3 regions of the Streptomyces sp. NPDC037203 genome follow, and region 3 is predicted to be linked to each of the others. Evidence: riboswitches for the same ligand, from Rfam matches in the RefSeq annotation. Region 3 holds a riboswitch; each other region holds the start of a gene.
The links. Region 3 has a riboswitch for cobalamin ahead of metE (5-methyltetrahydropteroyltriglutamate--homocysteine S-methyltransferase). Riboswitches for the same ligand answer to the same signal wherever they lie in the genome.
Positions count from the first base shown of each region.

Region 1: linked by a shared signal. The riboswitch ahead of ACZ7EC_RS22020 (ribonucleoside-diphosphate reductase subunit alpha) and the one ahead of metE (5-methyltetrahydropteroyltriglutamate--homocysteine S-methyltransferase) in region 3 are both predicted to bind cobalamin.
Region 2: linked by a shared signal. The riboswitch ahead of nicT (Nickel transporter NicT) and the one ahead of metE (5-methyltetrahydropteroyltriglutamate--homocysteine S-methyltransferase) in region 3 are both predicted to bind cobalamin.

Region 1 covers NZ_JBVJUC010000008.1:67,962-74,928, reverse strand. The annotation lists gene ACZ7EC_RS22040 (GntR family transcriptional regulator) at 1-547, shown strand, start outside; gene ACZ7EC_RS22035 (DUF3311 domain-containing protein) at 686-949, shown strand; gene mctP (monocarboxylate uptake permease MctP) at 946-2,574, shown strand; gene ACZ7EC_RS22025 (GNAT family N-acetyltransferase) at 2,656-3,162, shown strand; cobalamin riboswitch at 3,205-3,339, shown strand; gene ACZ7EC_RS22020 (ribonucleoside-diphosphate reductase subunit alpha) at 3,464-5,821, shown strand; gene ACZ7EC_RS22015 (ribonucleotide-diphosphate reductase subunit beta) at 5,877-6,887, shown strand.
Region 2 covers NZ_JBVJUC010000001.1:196,001-202,967, reverse strand. The annotation lists gene ACZ7EC_RS00945 (PP2C family protein-serine/threonine phosphatase) at 1-860, shown strand, start outside; gene ACZ7EC_RS00940 (PP2C family protein-serine/threonine phosphatase) at 880-2,133, opposite strand; gene ACZ7EC_RS00935 (TetR/AcrR family transcriptional regulator) at 2,236-2,811, opposite strand; gene ACZ7EC_RS00930 (FAD-dependent oxidoreductase) at 2,948-4,183, shown strand; cobalamin riboswitch at 4,342-4,544, shown strand; gene nicT (Nickel transporter NicT) at 4,573-5,664, shown strand; gene ACZ7EC_RS00920 (hypothetical protein) at 5,772-5,981, opposite strand; gene ACZ7EC_RS00915 (GlsB/YeaQ/YmgE family stress response membrane protein) at 6,444-6,707, opposite strand.
Region 3 covers NZ_JBVJUC010000001.1:782,018-788,984, forward strand. The annotation lists gene ACZ7EC_RS03265 (cytochrome P450) at 1-782, shown strand, start outside; gene ACZ7EC_RS03270 (formyltransferase family protein) at 779-1,474, shown strand; cobalamin riboswitch at 1,993-2,190, shown strand; gene metE (5-methyltetrahydropteroyltriglutamate--homocysteine S-methyltransferase) at 2,358-4,676, shown strand; gene ACZ7EC_RS03280 (SDR family NAD(P)-dependent oxidoreductase) at 4,873-5,838, shown strand; gene ACZ7EC_RS03285 (enoyl-CoA hydratase/isomerase family protein) at 5,843-6,904, opposite strand; partial or broken gene ACZ7EC_RS03290 (acyl-CoA dehydrogenase family protein) at 6,901-6,967, opposite strand, start outside.

The DNA of each region.
Region 1 (6,967 bases), on a different contig from region 3:
TCTGGAGCGCATCCAGGGCAAGGGCACCTTCGTCGCCAAGCCCAAGGTCTCCCAGGCGCTCCAGCTCACCTCCTACACCGAGGACATGCGCGCCCAGGGCCTGGAGCCGACCTCGCAGCTGCTGGACGTCGGCTACATCACCGCCGACGACCGGCTCGCCGGGCTGCTCGACATCTCCGCCGGCGGGCGCGTGCTGCGCATCGAGCGGCTGCGCATGGCCAACGGCGAGCCCATGGCCATAGAGACCACCCACCTGTCCGCCAAGCGCTTCCCCGCGCTGCGCCGCTCGCTGGTGAAGTACACGTCCCTCTACACCGCGCTCGCCGAGGTGTACGACGTCCATCTCGCCGAGGCCGAGGAGACCATCGAGACCTCGCTGGCCACCCCGCGGGAGGCCGGTCTGCTCGGCACCGACGTCGGACTGCCGATGCTGATGCTCTCCCGGCACTCGCTGGACCGTGAGGGCCTCCCGGTGGAGTGGGTGCGCTCGGTGTACCGGGGCGACCGGTACAAGTTCGTCGCCCGGCTCAAGCGCCCGCTGGACTAGGGCCTCGCGTTCGGAGCGGGCCGGGCCTTCGCCGAATCGATATACCGACCTGCGGACAGGGTCTTCCTCTGCCACGACACCGTCACCTAGATTGCCTGCTCATTACACCGGTGATCTACGAGGGGACGGAGCCGCAGCATGTCTGAAACGCCCGAAGCGAGACCACCGGTGGTGACACCGCTCCGCGTGGTCATCGGCATCTGTCTCGTCGCGCCGTTCGTGGCGATGCTGTGGGTCGGCTCGTACGCGAAGACGGATCCGGCGTTCATCGGGATCCCGTTCTTCTACTGGTACCAGATGGCCTGGGTGCTGATCTCCACCGCCCTCACCATGATCGCGTACAAGCTCTGGCAGCACGACCAGCGCTCCCGCCGTGCCGCGCAGGGGGGTGCCGCGCAGTGAAGACCGGAGTCAACGGCGTCGCGCTCGGCGTCTTCATCTTCTTCTTCCTGGCCGTCACGGTCCTGGGCTTCCTCGCCGCGCGCTGGCGCCGCGCCGAGAACGAGCACACGCTGGACGAATGGGGCCTGGGCGGCCGGTCGTTCGGCACCTGGATCACCTGGTTCCTGCTCGGCGGCGACCTGTACACGGCGTACACCTTCGTGGCCGTACCGGCGGCGGTCTACGCGGCGGGCGCGTCCGGCTTCTTCGCGGTGCCGTACACGATCCTGGTGTACCCGCTGATCTTCACCTTCCTGCCGCGGCTGTGGTCGGTCTCGCACCGCCACGGGTACGTCACCACCTCCGACTTCGTGCGCGGCCGGTTCGGCTCGAAGGGGCTGTCGCTCGCGGTGGCGGTGACCGGCATCCTGGCGACGATGCCGTACATCGCGCTCCAGCTCGTCGGCATCCAGGCGGTGCTGGACGTGATGGGCGTCGGCGGCGGCGACGACACCAACGCGTTCGTGAAGGACCTGCCGCTGCTGATCGCGTTCGCGGTGCTCGCGGCGTACACCTACTCCTCGGGCCTGCGGGCGCCCGCGCTGATCGCCTTCGTCAAGGACGCGCTGATCTACCTCGTGATCCTGGTCGCGATCATCTACATACCGATCAAGCTGGGCGGGTTCGACGACGTCTTCGCCAAGGCGGCCCACGCGTTCAGCCAGGTCAACCCGGCCACCGGCAAGCCGCGCGGGGCGCTCGCGCCGCCGCCCGCCGGGCAGTGGACGTACGCCACGCTGGCGCTCGGTTCCGCGCTCGCGCTGTTCATGTACCCGCACTCGATCACCGCGACGCTCTCCTCCAAGAGCCGCAACGTGATCCGCCGCAACACCACGATCCTGCCGCTGTACTCCCTGATGCTGGGCCTGCTGGCGCTGCTGGGCTTCATGGCGATCGCGGCCGGGGTGAAGGTCACCAACGGGCAGCTGGCGATCCCGCAGCTGTTCGAGGACATGTTCCCGGACTGGTTCACCGGTGTGGCGTTCGCGGCGATCGGCATCGGCGCGCTGGTGCCGGCGGCGATCATGTCGATCGCGGCGGCGAACCTGTTCACCCGCAACATCTACAAGGACTTCATCAAGCCGGACGCCACGCCGAAGCAGGAGGCGCAGGTCTCCAAGTTCGTGTCGCTGCTGGTGAAGGTCGGCGCGCTGGTCTTCGTGCTCGGCATGGACAAGACGGTCGCCATCAACTTCCAGCTGCTCGGCGGCATCTGGATCCTGCAGACCTTCCCGGCCCTGGTCGGCGGCCTGTTCACCCGCTGGTTCCACCGCTGGGCGCTGCTCGCGGGCTGGGCGGTCGGCATGGTCTACGGCACCCTCGCCGCGTACGGTGTCGCCTCCCCCACCCAGAAGCACTTCGGCGGCTCCGCCGACGACATTCCGGGCATCGGCCAGATCGGCTACATCGGCATGACGGCGTTCGTGCTCAACGTCCTCGTCACGGTCGTGCTGACCGTCGTCCTGAAGGCCGTGAAGGCCCCCGAGGGCATCGACGAGACCCGTCCCGAGGACTACACGGCGGACGCGGGCGATCCGGGCGTCCAGGTGGAGCTGCCGCCGGCCACGGCGGGCACCAGCCACTGACCGTCTCCGCACACGACAACCGCCCACGGGCCGCCGGAAAGCACCTGCTCCGGCGGCCCGTTGCCGTGCACACTCGCCTGCATGGACATCCGCATCCGCCCCGCCGACCCGGCCGAGTACGACGAACTCGGCGAGCTCACGGCCGAGGCCTACCTCCTCGACGGCCACCTCGACTTCGGCGAGAGCGACCCGTACCTCCCCGTACTCAAGGACGTGGCCGCGCGAGCCGCCTCCGCCGAGATCCTCGTCGCCGTGCTGGGGGACCGCCTTGCCGGCGGCGTGACCTTCGTCCCCTCGGGCGGCCCCGTCGCCGACATCGCGCGGCCCACGGAGGCCGAGATCCGGGCGCTGGCAGTGCGGCGCGAGGCACGTGGCAGGGGCACCGGCGAAGCCCTCGTGCGCGCCTGTGTCGACCGTGCTCGGGGCACCGCGGGGTGCTCGTCCGTCGTCCTCTCCAGCCAGCGCACCATGCACAGCGCCCACCGGCTCTACGAACGTCTCGGGTTCGTGCGCACGCCCGAGCGGGACTGGAACCCCGCCCCGGAGCTGGACGACGTCACCCTCATCACCTACAAGTTGACGCTCTGACACCAGGGCGACACAACATCTGGGGGTGACACGGCAGCCCGGCACTAGATGTATGCTCATGGTCGCTGTCGTCGCAGGGGAATCCGGTGCGAATCCGGAACTGTCCCGCAACGGTGTACTTGTGCGTATCCGCGCACAGGAGTCAGTCCGAGGACCTGCCGGCAGCGCACCCGGCCCACCGGACCGGGTGCTCTGAGACGTCCGGGCCTCGTGGAGTGGGCCGGTGGACGCGACGCCGTGTGCGCTCGTGGCTGCCCCCTGCCCTCCGCCAGGCCCCGTGCCGAGCGAGGGAGAGCCCCACGTGACCATCGCGCCAGCCGAACCGGCTTCAGCCAAGGGCCTGGAGAACGACGGTCCCGGTGCCGCACTGCTGCGGACCCTGACCGAGCTGACCGGGGACCTCCCCGACGCCGACCCCGGCCGGGTCGCGGCCGCCGCGCTGCGCGGCCGCTCGGCCCACGCCGACGAGGCGGAGCTGCGCGAGCTCGCGACCGAGGCCGCGGCCGGCCTGATCTCCGAGGACCCGGCGTACTCGCGGCTCGCCGCCCGGCTGCTGACCCTCTCCATCCGCGCCGAGGCCGCCTCGCAGGGCGTGACGTCCTTCACCGAGTCGGTCGCCGTCGGGCACCGCGAGGGGCTCATCGCCGACCGGACCGCCGAGTTCGTGCGCGTGCACGCCGCCCGGCTGGACCAGCTCGTCGACCGGGCCGCCGACGACCGCTTCGGCTACTTCGGCCTGCGCACCCTGCACAGCCGCTACCTGCTGCGCCACCCGATCACCCGCCAGGTCATCGAGACACCCCAGCACTTCATGCTGCGCGTCGCCGCCGGCCTCGCCGAGGACGACTCGGCGCGCTCCGTGGACGAGGTGGCCGCGCTGTACCGGCTGATGAGCCGGCTCGACTACCTGCCCTCCTCCCCCACGCTGTTCAACTCCGGCACCCGGCACCCCCAGATGTCGTCCTGCTACCTCCTCGACTCCCCGCTGGACGAGCTGGACTCCATCTACGACCGCTACCACCAGGTCGCCCGGCTCTCCAAGCACGCGGGCGGCATCGGTCTGTCGTACTCCCGTATCCGCGCCCGCGGTTCGCTGATCCGCGGCACCAACGGGCACTCCAACGGCATCGTGCCGTTCCTGAAGACCCTGGACGCCTCGGTGGCCGCGGTGAACCAGGGCGGCCGGCGCAAGGGCGCGGCGGCGGTGTACCTGGAGACCTGGCACTCCGACATCGAGGAGTTCCTGGAGCTGCGGGACAACACCGGTGAGGACGCGCGCCGTACGCACAACCTGAACCTGGCGCACTGGGTGCCGGACGAGTTCATGCGCCGGGTCAACGCCGACGAGCAGTGGTCGCTGTTCTCCCCGGCGGACGTACCCGAGCTGGTGGACCTGTACGGCGCGGAGTTCGACGCCGCCTACCGCGCGGCGGAGCGCAAGGGCCTGGCGAGGAAGACCATGCCGGCCCGTGAGCTGTACGGCCGCATGATGCGCACCCTCGCGCAGACCGGCCAGGGCTGGATGACGTTCAAGGACGCCGCCAACCGCACCGCAAACCAGACCGCCGAGCCGGGCCAGGTCATCCACTCCTCCAACCTCTGCACGGAGATCCTGGAGGTCACCAACGACGGCGAGACGGCCGTCTGCAACCTGGGCTCCGTCAACCTCGGCGCGTTCGTGGCCGACGGTGACATCGACTGGGAGCGGCTCGACGAGACCGTCCGCACGGCCGTCACCTTCCTCGACCGCGTGGTGGACATCAACTTCTACCCGACCGAGCAGGCGGGCCGCTCCAACGCCAGGTGGCGCCCGGTGGGCCTCGGCGCGATGGGCCTCCAGGACGTCTTCTTCAAGCTGCGGCTGCCCTTCGACTCGCCCGAGGCGAAGGCGCTGTCCACCCGGATCGCCGAGCGGATCATGCTCGCCGCGTACGAGGCGTCCGCCGACCTCGCCGAGCGCACCGGCCCGCTGCCGGCCTGGGAGAAGACCCGTACCGCGCGCGGTGTGCTGCACCCCGACCACTACGGCGTCCAGGAGACCTGGCCCGAGCGCTGGGCGGCGCTGCGGACCCGGATCGCGCGGGTGGGCATGCGCAACTCGCTGCTGCTGGCGATCGCGCCGACGGCCACCATCGCCTCCATCGCGGGCGTCTACGAGTGCATCGAGCCGCAGGTGTCCAACCTGTTCAAGCGCGAGACGCTGTCCGGTGAGTTCCTCCAGGTCAACTCCTACCTGGTGCAGGAACTCAAGGAGCTGGGCGTCTGGGACGCGCGCACCCGCGAGGCGCTGCGCGAGTCCAACGGCTCGGTGCAGGGCTTCGCGTGGATCCCCGAGGAGGTGCGGGCGCTGTACCGCACGGCGTGGGAGATCCCGCAGCGCGGTCTGATCGACATGGCGGCGGCGCGCACCCCGTTCCTCGACCAGGCGCAGTCCCTGAACCTGTTCATGGAGACGCCGACGATCGGCAAGCTCTCCTCGATGTACGCGTACGCCTGGAAGTCCGGGCTGAAGACGACGTACTACCTGCGCTCGCGCCCGGCGACCCGGATCGCCCGCGCCGCCCGGGCGCAGCAGGCCATCCCCGTCCAGCAGGCCGCGGACCCCGACGCCGTCGCCTGCTCCCTGGAGAACCCCGAGTCCTGCGAAGCCTGCCAGTAATTCCCGCCCGCCACCCGACCACCCACTTGGAGGACGGCGCTTCGCGCCGAAAGCGATGACCCGCAACCAGAACCTGCTCGATCCCGGCTTCGAGCTGACGCTCCGCCCGATGCGCTACCCGGACTTCTACGAGCGCTACCGGGACGCCATCAAGAACACCTGGACCGTGGAGGAGGTCGACCTCCACTCGGACGTCGCCGACCTCGCGAAGCTCAGCCCGGCCGAGCAGCACCTGATCGGCCGCCTGGTCGCGTTCTTCGCGACGGGGGACTCGATCGTCGCGAACAACCTGGTGCTGACGCTGTACAAGCACATCAACTCCCCCGAGGCGCGGCTGTACCTGAGCCGTCAGCTGTTCGAGGAGGCGGTGCACGTCCAGTTCTATCTGACGCTGCTGGACACCTACCTGCCCGATCCGGAGGACCGCGCGGCGGCGTTCGCGGCGGTCGAGAACATCCCCTCGATCCGCGAGAAGGCCGAGTTCTGCTTCAAATGGATCGACTCGGTGGACACGATCGACCGGCTGGAGACGCGGTCGGACCGCCGGCGCTTCCTGCTGAACCTGATCTGCTTCGCCGCGTGCATCGAGGGCCTGTTCTTCTACGGCGCCTTCGCGTACGTCTACTGGTTCCGCAGCCGGGGTCTGCTGCACGGCCTGGCCACCGGCACCAACTGGGTGTTCCGCGACGAGACGATGCACATGTCCTTCGCCTTCGACGTGGTCGACACCGTCCGCAAGGAGGAGCCGGAGCTGTTCGACGAGCAGCTCCAGCAGGAGGTCACCGACATGCTGCGGGAGGCCGTCGAGGCCGAGCTGCAGTTCGCGCGCGACCTGTGCGGTGACGGCCTTCCGGGCATGAACACGGACTCCATGCGGCAGTACCTGGAGTGCGTCGCCGACCAGCGCCTGACCCGGCTGGGCTTCGCGCCGGTCTACGGCTCGGAGAACCCCTTCTCCTTCATGGAGCTCCAGGGGGTTCAGGAGCTGACCAACTTCTTCGAGCGCCGCCCGTCGGCGTACCAGGTGGCGGTGGAGGGCACCGTCGACCTGGACGAGGACTTCTGAGCCTCCTCGTCTCCACGGGCCTCCTGGGCCTTCCCGATCTGCCGGTCGATGCGCCGCTCGCGCAGGATGCCGAGCACCGA
Region 2 (6,967 bases), 590 kb from region 3:
AGCAGCGGCGCATGCTGCGCATGCAGGACATCGCGGAGACCACGGTACGTGCCGTACCGCGCCCGCTGCCCGAACGCTGGGCCGGTCTGGAGCAGGCCGGCGTGTATCTCGCCGCGGACGTCGAGGCGCAGGTCGGGGGTGACTTCTACGACGTCCAGCCCGGCCCCTACGGTACCCGTGTCCTCGTCGGCGACGTGCAGGGCAAGGGACTCGGCGCGGTGGAGGCGGCGGCCGCACTGCTCGGCAGCTTCCGCGAGAGCGCTTACCACGAGAACGACCTCCGGACGGTCGCCGAGCGGCTGGAGCTCCGGATACTGCGGCACCGGGTGCACACCGCCGCGGTCGGCCGGGAGGACCTCGACCGGTTCGCCACGGCCGTGCTCGTCGCCTTCTCCAGGGACACACCCGGAACGGTCGATGTCGTCGACTTCGGGCACGAGGCGCCGCTCGCGGTCGGGCCGCACGGGGTACGCGAGCTGCCCGCGGGGGACGGGGTGCCGCTCGGCCTCGGCGATCTCGTCGGCGGGCTGCCGCCGACCCACCGGGTACCGCTCGCGCCGGAGGAGACGCTGCTGCTGGTCACCGACGGGGTGACCGAGGCCCGTGACCGCAAGGGCGAGTTCTACGACCTGTACGGCGATGTCGCCGCCGCGGTCGCCGCCGATCCGGACTGCGCCGCGCCCGGCCCCCTGGTCCGCCGCGTCCGTGACGGCGTGCTCCGGCACAGCGGGCGCCGGCTGGCCGACGACACCACGATCTACGCGGTCCGCCGCCTCCCAAAGACGGCGGAGTGTGCGGGAACGGGCCCGCTGCCGGGAGCGCGGGAGCGGGGCTTCTCCGCGCAGGAGGGGTACTTCTGAGCAGGGGGTGTCGCCCGGACTAGAGCCGTACGACAACGAGGGCGACGTCGTCCCGGCCGCCGCCGGCCACGCCGAGCCGGGCCAGCACGGTGTCGGCCAGCCGCTCGGGCCCGAGACGGCCGCACTCGGCGAGGACATCCCTCAGCCGGTTCAGACCGGTGTCGATGTCCTCGTCGCGGCGCTCGATCAGCCCGTCGGTGTAGAGCACCAGCGTGTCGCCCTGCTTGTACGGGAGGCTGGCCTGCGGGCGGGGCACATGCTGCGGGCGCGCGCCCAGCGGCGGGTCGGTCGCCTGGTCCAGCAGCTCGGTCGTGCCGTCACCCTTCACCAGCACCGGGGGCGGGTGCCCGGCGCTGCTGTAGGTGATCAGCCGGCTCCGCCGGTCCACGATGGTCTTGACCGCGGTCGTGCCCAGGGCGTCGTCGATCGACCGGGCGTACAGCCCCAGCACCTCCAGCGCCTGCGCGGGGCGCGGCAGGGCACGCACGGCCGCCGACAGGGCGCTGCGCAGCATGCCCATGACCGCGGCGGCCTGGAGGCCGTGGCCGATGACGTCGCCCACCGCCAGCGCCAGCTGGTCCGGGGGGATGTCCACGACGTCGTACCAGTCGCCGCACACGTTCAGGGACCCCACCGCCGGCTGGTAGCGCACCACCACGTCCTCGGTGTGATGGGCCAGATCGGGGGTGCGCAGCATGGCCTCCTGCAAGGTGACGGCGACCTCGCGTTCGCGGGTGTGGGCCTGGCGCAGCTCCTCGTTCAGCCGCTGGAGTTCCCGCGCCCGCGCGTACAGCTCCGCCTCCAGCGACTCGGCCGCCGCCGGGCTCCGGGGCACTCGGGCGCCCGCGGGATCGGCGGCCCGGCGGGCCTTGACGAACGCGGTCACGTCCTCGCCCCGGTGGATGATCCACGCCACCTCTCCGTCCGGGCCGCACACCGGGGTGTTCACCGGGGACCACCAGCGCTCCTCGAACATGCCGGGCCGGTGCGGGGCGGGGATGTCGTACTTCTGGAGCGGCATCGTGTCGGATCTGCGGGTGGCCAGCACCCGGTGCAGGGAGGCGTTCATGTTCCGCACGCCGTCGGATTCCGGATCGTCGGGGTTCTCCGGGAACGCCTGGAAGATATGCTGGCCCACCAGGTCGTCCCGTGTGCGGCCGGTGGCCTCCAGATAGGCGCGGTTGACGTCCACGATCACCAGATCCGGGCCCAGCACCAGGCACGGAGTCGGTACGGCCGCGAACAGGGCCGCGTGATCCACTGGTGCCGCCATCTCGCCGCTCCTCGTGCCCGCTGCCGCCGGTGCCCTGCCCCCAACCTAGGCCGCGCTCGCCGCGCCCGCCCGGTCTGCGTCCCCCGCCCGGCCGCCGCCGGGTCAGTCGGCGCGCTCGCCGGTCCAGCCGTCGGCGAGCAGGTCGAAGACCCGGCCGAGGGCGGCGTCGGGGTCGCGGGAGCCGCGGACCAGCACGGGCGCCTCCAGCGCGAAGTGGGCCAGCGCCCGGCAGCCGGGATCGTCGGCGGGCAGCCCGGCGTCCTCGGCGATCGCCGCGGCCAGCGCGTGCTCGTGCCGCAGCCACATCCTGCGGGCGTACTCGCGCAGCGCCGGAGTGGTGTCGACCAGGCGCAGGAAGTCGTCGAACCGGGGGTCGGCGTGGACCCGCCGGGAATGCTCGCCCAGCAGCATCCGGTGCAGGGCCCGCGGTACGGACTGCCCGGCGGGACGCTCGCGGACCGCCGCGACCAGGGCCGCCTCCCGGTCCACGTCCTGGTCGAAGACCAGCGCCTCCTTGCCGTCGGGGAAGTGCTTGAACAGCGTCGTCACGGAGACGTCGGCCGCGTCGGCGATCTCGCGCACCCCGACCTCGTCGTAGCCCCGCTCGGAGAACAGGCGCAGTGCCGCGTCCGCGAGGGCCTGGCGGGTGGCTGCCTTCTTGCGCTCTCGGCGCCCCATCTCGGTCACGCCGACACTCTACCCCGTTCGTGGACTCGATTAGAAAGTTGACCTGTTACGCTTTTTTAGCGGTTGCACCCAGGAGGGTGCTGTCGCGACGCGTTCGCGACCCGCGCCACCCGAGGAAGAGGTCCCGATGACGAACAGCACACCCCGGATCTGCGTGATCGGCGGCGGGCCCGCCGGACTGACCTGTGCCCGCGTCCTGCAAGGGCACGGCATCGAGGTCACCGTGTACGACGCCGACTGCGCCGTGGACTCCCGCGACACCGGCGGCACGCTCGACCTGCACGCCGACTCCGGACAGATCGCCCTCGAGGACGCCGGGCTGCTGGACACCTTCATGGCGGAGGCCCGGCCGGAGGGGCAGGCCAGTACCCGCCGCGACCACCACGGCACGGTGCTGGCGGAGTTCACCCCCCGGCCCGGCGACGTGGCCGCGCCGGAGATCGACCGCGGCCGGCTGCGCCGCATGATCCACGACCACCTGCGGCCCGGCACCGTCCGCTGGGGCCACCGGCTCGTCGGCGTGACCCCGCTCGGCGACGGCCGCCACCGCATGGAGTTCGCGGACGGCACCGGCGCGGAGGCCGACCTGGTGATCGGCGCCGACGGGGCGTGGTCCAAGGTCCGTCCCCTCGTCAGCGACGCCACCCCGCGGCACCTCGGAGTCTGCTTCCTGGACGCCCGGTACGACGAGGTCGACTCGCGCCACCCCGAGGTCGCCGAGATCGTCGGCGCCGGCCACATGTTCGCCAACGACAACGACGGCCGCGCGGTGATCCTCCAGCGCAACGGCGACGGCGTGGTCCGCGGTTACATCGCGTTCCGGGCCGCACCGGACTGGCATGTCGGAGCGGGCGTGGACCTCACCGACCGGGAGAGCGTCCGCGCCCATCTCGTACGGGAGTTCGGGCATTGGTCGCAGGCCATGCGCGCGCTGATCGTCCGCAATGACGGCGACTACGTGCCGCGGGCCTTCTGGGCGCTGCCCGCGCCGCTCACCTGGGAACACGTCCCCGGCGTCACCCTGATCGGCGACGCGGCCCACCTGATGGCGCCCTTCGGCGGCCACGGCGCCAATCTCGCGATGCTGGACGGCGCGGAACTCGCGCACGCCGTCAGCCGCGCGGTCGGCCCCGACCCGGCCGCCACCCTGGACGAGGCCGTCGCCCGCCACGAGTCGGGCATGTTCGCCCGCTCCGGAGATCTGGCCGTGGACTCGAACGAGGCCCTGGTCCAGTTCTTCGCCACCACCGACGAGCCGGACCTGCCGCCGGACCCCGAGCTGGAACACCGGGACTACCTCGCCCGCGCGGAGTCCTACCGGCGTGAACGCGCTCGGCGGGCGGCCGAGCACACCGGCGCCTGAACGCCCGTCCGGCACTCCCGCGCGCGATGAAGGTTGGGCAAAATGTCCGCCTTCGCCGCACCGTCAGGGCGTGCCGGAAGACGGTGTCGATCCAGCGCGAAGATGTGATCTTGGATACCTGAACGACCGTACGGCTGGGCGGCAGTGGGTGGTCGGTCCTACGGTGGGCGGGCCGTGGTGTTCGGGAAGACCGGTGACAACCCTTCGCGGGGTTCAGACCGGAGCGGCCCTCGCCACTGTGATCGGGGAGTATCCGTCCCAGTTGTGCATGGTCACTGTCCGCCGCCCGGCGGACGGGAAGGCCGGGACGGACACGCACACACCCGTAAGCCAGGAGACCGGCCACGGCACTTCACGAAGAGATCCACGAGGTGCTGGAGCGTGACCGTATGACCCTGCCCACAGAGTCGACCCGTTTTCGTTGGCGGCGCGAGGACACCGTCCGTACCGCCGGACTGCTGACGGTGATCGCCGCCCTGCACGTCGTCGCGTTCGGCATCCTGTTCCTGCTGGTCGTACCGGGGCACTACGAGGTCGGATCCAAGGCGTTCGGGATCGGTCTCGGGGTGACCGCGTACACGCTGGGCATGCGGCACGCCTTCGACGCCGATCACATCGCCGCGATCGACAACACCACCCGCAAGCTGATGGCCGACGGCAAGCGGCCGGTGTCGGTCGGCTTCTGGTTCGCGCTCGGCCACTCCAGCGTGGTGGTCGTCCTGGCGGCCCTGGTCGCGGGAGGCGCACAGCTCGCCGGCACCCTGCTCGACGACGACTCCCGCACCCACCAGACCCTCGGTGTCGTCGGCACCACCGTCTCCGGGACCTTCCTCTACCTCATCGCGGCGCTCAACCTCGTGGCGCTCGCCGGCATCCTGCGGGTCTTCCGCGCGATGCGAGCGGGCACGTACGACGAGGCCGCCCTCGAACAGCACCTGGATTCGCGGGGGTTCATGAACCGCTTCCTGGGCCGCGTCACCAAGTCGATCACCCGGCCCGGTCAGATGTTCCCGCTGGGCTTCCTGTTCGGTCTCGGCTTCGACACCGCGACCGAGGTCACCCTGATGGTGATGGCGGGCAGCGGTGCCGCGGCCGGGCTTCCGTGGTACGCGATCCTGTGCCTGCCGCTGCTGTTCGCGGCGGGGATGAGCCTGTTCGACACGCTCGACGGCACCTTCATGAACTTCGCCTACCAGTGGGCGTTCTCCAACCCGGTGCGCAAGGTGTTCTACAACCTCACCATCACCGGCCTGTCCATCGCCGTCGCCTTCCTGATCGGCACCATCGAACTGGTCGGGGTGCTGCACCAGAAGCTCGATCTGAGCGACGCGGTGACCGGCTGGATCGCCGGGCTGGACCTGGACAACGTGGGGTACGTCATCGTCGGCCTGTTCGTGGTCGTGTGGGCGGCGGCGCTGGCGTACTGGCGGCTGGCCAGGGTGGAGCAGAGGTGGGCCGCCCGGCTCGGCGATGGTGGCTGACCACCGTCGGGGTGGGAGCCTCAGCCGCCGCGGACCCCGGTGCCGCCGTTGACGGTGCGCAGAGCCAGCCGGTACCGGCGGCCGGAATGCCCGCGGGGGAGCGGCCGTTACTGAGGGGCGCCCGCCAGTAGGGTCACCCCCACCGACCCGTTGCGGGTCACGCCGTCGAGCGTGCCGGGCGAGTTCGCGCACCGCAGGCCGACATCGCCGTCGACCGTCCCGGCGGCCACGCCACGCGCCGCCAGGCCGACCGCGCGGACGGACCCGCCACGGGCCACCAGGCGCTGGCGGGCCCCCTCCGTGCTCGAGTCCTGCACGGTGTCATCACCGTTGACGGTGCTCAGGCCCAACTCCCCCCTCACACCGGTCACATCGGTCCCCGCTTCGTGGGCCCGCACGGTGAGCTGACGCCGGTGGGCACGTGGACGAGCGGCATCCCGCTGCAGCCGTCCCCGGCCAGGTTGTCGCCCTGAGCGGTGATGACGAGAAGCGGCAGCAGCGTGCACCCGGCCCACGTGGGACGGCCGGTGCGACGGGACGTGCGCCCGGAACCCGGACGGTTCGGTCGGCTCCATGAAGACGTCATGGGATGCGGGGCACCCGCCAGGACCGGGTGCCGCGCACATGGGGCCGACCGTGCCGCCGGGCCCGCTGCCCCGCGCCGGCCCGCTGATCCCGCCGGGACGACCTTGGGCACCTGCACGGGGACCCGCCGCACGAAGACCACCCGCTCACACAAAAGAGGCGGCCCCCGCGGGGGCCGCCTCCTGCACGCGCGGTCAGCGCGAGCGTCCCGTCAGCACGCGGTAGAGCAGCAGTACGATCACGGAACCCACGATCGCGGCGATCCAGGTCGAGAGGCTGAAGAAGCCGTTGATCGAGTGGACGCCGAAGATCACCTTGCCCAGCCAGCCGCCGAGCAGCCCGCCCACGATGCCGATCAGCATCGTCACCAGGCAGCCGCCCGGGTCCTTGCCGGGGGTCAGTGCCTTCGCGATGGCGCCCGCGATGAGGCCGATCAGGATCCAGGCGATGATGCCCACGAGGTTCGTTCCTTCCGTTGCGCTGCGGCGCCCCAGGGCCGGGGCTCCCACGTACTCCCGCATATCCCGCATGGCCCGGCCTATGCAGGGCCGTTTCAGCGCCGGGTGCGGGGAGACTCCTCACACTGCCCCCACAAGCGCGGACGCCCCGGAGAGTGGTTCCCATGCGACCTGCACCCGGATGCCGGCCAAAACCCCCGCACGAGCACGTCACGTGCCGTACGCGGGGAGCCCGCGGCGGCGCAGACCACGTGTGCCCG
Region 3 (6,967 bases):
CCAGCCTGCTCGGCGTGCCCGAGCAGGACCGGGACTATCTGCTCACCCTGACCAAGGCGGCGCTGTCGGCCGACAGCGCGGACGCCGACGAGGTCGACTCGGAGATGGCCCGGAACGAGATCCTGCTGTACTTCATGGACATGGTCGAGGAGCGGCGGGCGGCGCCGGGCGACGACGTGATCAGCATGCTGGTGGCAAGCTCGATCGACGGGGTGCCGCTGTCCGACGAGGACATCGTGCTCAACTGCTACAGCCTGATCATCGGCGGCGACGAGACCAGCCGGCTGACGATGATCGACGGCGTGCGCACCCTCGCGCGGCGGCCCGGACAGTGGCGGCGGCTCAAGGACGGCGAGGTCGCCGTCGACACCGCGGTGGACGAGGTGCTGCGCTGGGCGTCCCCGACCCTGCACTTCGGCCGCACCGTGGTCCGCGAGACCGAGGTGCACGGGGTCCGGCTGCGGCCCGGCGAGATCGTCACGCTCTGGCACGCCTCCGGCAACCGGGACGAGCGGGTCTTCGACCGTCCCGGCGAGTTCGACCTCGGCCGCACCCCGAACAAGCACCTGGCCTTCGGCTACGGCCCGCACTTCTGCCTCGGCTCCTACCTGGCCAGGGTGGAGATTGCCGAACTGCTTCTGGCACTACGGGACTTCACCAGCGGCTTCGAGCAGACCGGCGAGGCGCTGCGCATCCGGTCGAACTTCCTGACCGGGTTCTCCACGCTGCCGGTGCGGTTTCGGCCCGACCCCCGCTCGATGAAGGAGGCGGCAACGAAGTGAACATCTACCTTTCGGGACAGGGGGCGTTCGCGGTGCAGGTCGCGGACGCCCTGGAGGAGGAAGGGCACCGGATCGCGGGCGTGGCCGCCCCCCGGCTGCGCAAGGGGCACAGCGACGAGGCGAGCGCGCTGTCCTGGGACCGGCTGCGGGCGTGGGCGTATCCGAGGGGCGTGCCCTGGACGGATTCGGCCGAGCTGCGCGCGCGGCATGTCCCGGACGGGGTGGACCTGATCGTCGCCGCGCACTCGCACGCCTTCATCGGCCGCCAGACGCGTGCCCGTGCCGCCGTCGCGGCCATCGGCTACCACCCCAGTCTGCTGCCGCTGCACCGCGGGCGGGACGCGATCCGGTGGACGATCCGCGACGGCGACAAGGTGACGGGCGGCAGCGTCTACCACCTCACCGAGCGCACCGACGGGGGCCCGATCGCCGCGCAGGAGCACCTGTTCGTGCCGCCGGGCTCGACCGCGGAGTCCCTGTGGCGCGAGCATCTCGCCCCGCTCGGCGTGCGGTTGCTGGTGCGAGTGGTCACCGATCTCGCCAAGGGCCGCCGCATCGAGGTCCCCCAGGACGAGAAGCTGGCGACCTGGGAGCCCGCGATGGGCGCGCCGCCGCTGTTCAAGCCCGAACTGATCGCGCTGCCGGGCTCGGAGACCGTCGACGGCAGCAGGTGGGCGCTCCACGCGCAGTGATCGGCGGACCGCCGCCCGCGTTGCCGACCGGTGACGATCCGGTCGCGGGCTGCCCGAGCGGGGGCCGGGGAGGAGACGGCGGCGACGAGGCGCGCGCCGGGGTCGAAGCGTCGGCCGGGAGCGGGCGAGGCCGGGGGCCGAGGACCGGACGAAGCCAACGGCCAGGAACCGGACGAAGCCAACGGCCGAGGACCCGGCGAAACCGGCGGCCAGGGCCCGGAACTGCGCGCTCGCCTTGGCCGTCGACACGTACGGCGACCGGCGGTGTTTCTGCGCGGTGCGCACGCGGACGGTTCGGGCGGCCGCGGGAAGTCAAGGGCGGGAAGCGCGTGTGCGGCGCTTCCCGCCTCGCCGTACACCGGCACCTCGGCCGCGATCCCCCGGCGTGTGCCGCCGCACCGCGGGGCACAGAGCCCGGCGGACGAGAGCCGACCCGGCCTCGAATCTGTCTCGAATCGGCATCCGGATGCCGGACGTGATCCACCACGCGCGCTCTGCGCCCCGTAGGGTGGCCGGTGCAGCTGGTTCGCCCCGTCCGCCAGGCGGGAGCGTCGCAAGAGGGAACCCGGTGGGAATCCGGGACTGCCCCGCAGCGGTGAGCGGGAACGACCGCCGTCATACGCACTGGACCCGGTGAACAGGGTCTGGGAAGCGACGGCCAGTAGGTGTCCTCGTGTCCTGAGGACGTGCCCGCGAGTCCGAAGACCTGCCATCTGCCCGTGCGCGGGACGTCCCGTGCGCGGACATCCCGGTGACCTCGAGGGCGGGTCGGCGAACATGACCGAGCGGACGGCCGCGCTGCCGTGCCGTACGGTCCGTCACCCCTTCGCGCTCTCGTCCCGCCGTCGGGATCTCAGGGATTCATCTCGCGAAGGAGATCTCCGTGACCACCGAGTCCGCGACCGCGGCAGCACGGGCCACCGTGTACGGCTACCCCCGCCAGGGGGCCGGCCGGGAACTGAAGAAGGCGATCGAAGGCTACTGGAAGGGCCGCGTCACCGCCGCCGAACTGCGCTCCACCGCAACCGGGTTGCGGGCCACCGCCTGGCGCCGGCTCGCCGCGGCCGGCCTGCACGAGGTGCCGACCGGCGACTTCTCGTACTACGACCACGTCCTGGACACCACCGTCATGGTCGGCGCGATCCCCGACCGGCACCGGGCGGCCGTCGCCGCCGACCCGCTGGACGGATACTTCGCGATGGCGCGCGGCACCCAGGAGGTGGCGCCGCTGGAGATGACCAAGTGGTTCGACACCAACTACCACTATCTGGTGCCCGAGTTGGGTCCGGACACGGTCTTCGCGGCCGACTCCGGCAAGCAGGTCGCCGAGCTGACCGAGGCCCTCGCCCTCGGGGCGGCGGCCCGTCCCGTCCTGGTGGGCCCGGTGACCTATCTGCTGCTGGCCAAGCCCGCGCCCGGCGTCCCCGCGGACTTCGAGCCGCTGACCCTGCTGGACCGGCTGCTGCCGGTGTACGCCGAGGTCCTCGCCGACCTGCGCGCGGCCGGCGCCGACTGGGTGCAGCTCGACGAGCCCGCCCTCGTACAGGACCGCACCCCGGCGGAGCTGAACGCCGCCGAGCGCGCCTACCGCGACCTCGGCGCCCTCACCGACCGGCCGAAGCTGCTGGTCGCGTCCTACTTCGACCGGCTCGGCGAGGCCCTTCCGGTGCTCGCGAAGGCGCCGGTGGAGGGCCTGGCCCTGGACTTCACCGGGGCCGCCGCGCGGAACCTGGACGCGCTGGCCGCCGTCGGCGGGCTGCCCGGCAAACGCCTGGTCGCGGGCGTCGTCGACGGCCGCAACATCTGGGTCGCCGACCTGGAGAAAGCCCTGGCCACCCTCGGCACCCTGCTCGGGCTCGCCGACCGGGTGGACGTCGCGGCCTCCTGCTCCCTGCTGCACGTCCCCCTCGACGCGACCGCCGAGCACGACATCGACCCGCAGATCCGGCGCTGGCTCGCCTTCGCCGAGCAGAAGACGGCGGAGCTCACGACCCTCGCCAAGGGGCTCACGCTCGGCACCGGCGCCATCGCCGCCGAGCTGTCCGCCAACCGGGCCGACCTCGCCGCACGGGCCTCCTCCCGCCTCACCCACGACCCGGCCGTGCGCGCCCGCGCGGCCGCCGTCACCGGGGCCGACGCCCGCCGCTCGCAGCCCTACGCCGAGCGCACCGCCGCCCAGCGGGCCCGGCTCGGGCTGCCCCTGCTGCCCACGACGACGATCGGATCGTTCCCGCAGACCGGTGAACTGCGCGCCGCCCGAGCCGACTTGAGGGCCGGGCGGATCGACACCGCCGGGTACGAGGAGCGCATCCGCGCCGAGATCCGCGAGGTGATCGGCTTCCAGGAGAAGGCGGGACTGGACGTCCTGGTGCACGGCGAGGCCGAGCGCAACGACATGGTGCAGTACTTCGCCGAACAGCTCACCGGCTACGTCGCCACCCGGCACGGCTGGGTCCAGTCGTACGGCACCAGGTACGTCCGGCCGCCGATCCTGGCCGGCGACATCTCGCGCCCCGAGCCGATGACGGTGCGCTGGACGTCGTACGCCCAGTCGCTCACCGACCGCCCGGTCAAGGGGATGCTCACCGGTCCGGTCACCATGCTCGCCTGGTCCTTCGTCCGCGACGACCAGCCCCTCGCCGACACCGCGCGGCAGGTGGCACTCGCCCTGCGGGACGAGGTGAACGACCTGGAGCGGGCGGGGACTTCGGTCATCCAGGTGGACGAGCCCGCGCTGCGCGAGACGCTGCCGCTGCGCGCCGCCGACCGGCCCGGATACCTGGACTGGGCGACCGAGGCGTTCCGGCTGAGCACCTGCGGGGTGCGCCCGGACACCCAGATCCACACCCACATGTGCTACGCGGAGTTCGGCGACATCGTGGGGGCCATCGACGATCTCGACGCCGATGTGATCAGCCTGGAGGCGGCCCGCTCCCGTATGCAGGTCGCCCGCGAGCTGGCCGCCCACGGCTATCCGCGCGAGGCCGGTCCCGGCGTCCACGACATCCACTCCCCGCGCGTCCCGAGCGCCGGGGAGGCAGCCGCCCTGCTGCGCACGGGGCTCAGGGCCATCCCGGCGGAGCGGCTGTGGGTCAACCCCGACTGCGGCCTGAAGACCCGCGGCTGGCCGGAGACCCGCGCCGCCCTGGAGAACCTGGTCGCCGCCGCGCGTACGGTCCGCGCGGAGCTGACCGGGGCCTGACCGTCCGCGGACCGTCCGCGGATCTCACGGTGCCGGGCGCACCTCGCGCCCGGCACCGGCGATCGCGCCCGCGTAGGGGATCTGTGGGCGGCGAGCGTGATCTGTCGGCGGTATGTCGGCGGGGGCTGCGAGCGTGGACGAGTCGGAGGTTGCTCCCCATGAGCACGCCACCTCGGAGCGCAAGGAGCCTGTCATCATGTCGTCCGCAACTCAGAGCCGTCCGTGGGACGTCCGCCGGCTGCCGTCCGCCGAGGGCAGGAACTTCCTGGTCACCGGAGGAAACGCCGGGATCGGCTACTTCACCGCGGAGCAGCTCGCCGGCACCGGCGCCCTCGTCGTCATCGGCAGCCGGGACCGCGCGAAAGGGGAGGCCGCCCTGGCCTCGATCCGTTCGCGCGTTCCCGGCGCGCGGGTGCGGCACCTCCGGCTGGATCTTGCCGATCTGTCGTCCCTGAGGACGGTCGCGGACCGGCTGGATCTCGGTCGTCTCGACGCGGTGGTCCACAACGCGGGGGTCGCGCTCGACGACCCGCCGCGCCGGGAGACCGGGGACGGCCACGAGCTGATGTTCGGCACCAACCACCTCGGCCACTTCGCGCTGACCCGGTGGCTCGCTCCACTGCTGTCCGCGGCGCGTGCGGCCCGTGTCGTGACGGTGGGAAGCTTCGCGGCGCGGTCCGAGCGACTCGACCTCGGCGATCTGCAGTCGGTCCGGGACTACCGGCCCAAGCGCACCTACGGCCGGTCGAAGCTGGCGCAGATGTCCTTCGGCTTCGAACTCGACCGCCGGCTGCGTGCCGTCGGCAGCACGATGCTCAGTGTGGTGGCCCACCCCGGCGGCGCGCTGGATTCCCTCACCCCGTCCCGCCCACCGGTCTGCGGGACGACCCCCGGCCGGCGGCTGCGCGCCCTGCCCTGCGCCCTCCTGGTGCAGGGCAAGGAGGCCGGGGCATGGCCCGTCGTCCGTGCCGTCCTCGACCCGGAGGTGGAGGGAGGGCAGCTGTGGGGGCCGCGGGTCTTCGGGCTGCGGGGCCTGCCGCGGTGCGAGCCGGTCCCGCCCCACATGGCCGACCCGGCCGTCGCGGCCCGGCTGTGGGCCGCCAGCGAGAAGCTGACCGGCACCACCGGCTGGTCCGGTCCGCTGCTCGGCGGGGGGAGGTGACGACTCACGTCATAGGTGCCACGAGCCCGAGTTCGCGGTCGCCGAGCGGGGCGAAGAAGCGCTCCACGCCGGCGTCGGCGACCTCGGCCAGGGTCGCCGGTGACCAGTGCGGCTCGCGGTCCTTGTCGATGATCCGGGCGCGGACGCCCTCCACCAGGTCGGGGCTCCTCAGCCCGGCGCAGGAGACGCGGTACTCCTGGTCGAGGACCTCCTCCAGGGAGCCGAGCCGCCGGGCGCGGCGGACGGCGGCCAGGGTGACCTTGAGGGCGGTGGGCGACCTGGCGAGCAGGGTCTCGGCCGTCTCCTTCGCCGCCGTGCCGCCGTGCGCGAACAGCCGCTCGACGATCTCCTCGACGGTGCCGGCGCCGTAGCAGGCGTCGATCCACTCCCGCTTCTCGGCCAACTCCCCGCTGGGAAAGGGTTGTTCGTGCCGGGCGAGGGCGTCGGGCACGGGCATCCGGGCGAGGTCGTCCAGCAGGGCGTCCAGGGCCGCGGACGGTACGTAGTGGTCGGCCAGTCCGCACAACAGGGCATCTCCGGCCCTGATCTGATCTCCCGTCAGAGCGAGGTGAGTGCCCAGCTCGCCGGGGGCGCGGGAGAGCAGGTAGGTGCCGCCGACGTCGGGGATGAAGCCGATCGCGGTCTCCGGCATGGCGATCCGCGAGCGCTCGGTGACGATCCGGACGCCGCCGTGCGCGGAGACGCCGACCCCGCCGCCCATCACGATGCCGTCCATGAGGGCGACGTACGGCTTGGGGTAGCGGGCGATACGGGCGTTGAGGTGGTACTCGTCGCGCCAGAACGCCTCCGAGGCGGTGCCGTCGCCGTACCGGGCGTCGTCGTGGATGGCGCGGATGTCGCCGCCCGCGCACAGTCCGCGCTCCCCGGCGCCGGTGATGACGACGGTCCGCACGGCGGGGTCGTCCGCCCAGCCGGTCAGCGCCGCGCCGATGCGGCGGACCATTTCATGGGTGAGGGCGTTGAGGGCCCCGGGCCGGTTGAGGGTGATGCGGGCGGCCTGGCCGGTGACGCCGAGGAGGACGGGTTCCTCCGTGCCGTTGCTCATCCGGGGACCTCCGTCAGGCCGCGGGCCACGATGACGCGCATGATCTCGTTGGTTCCTTCCAGG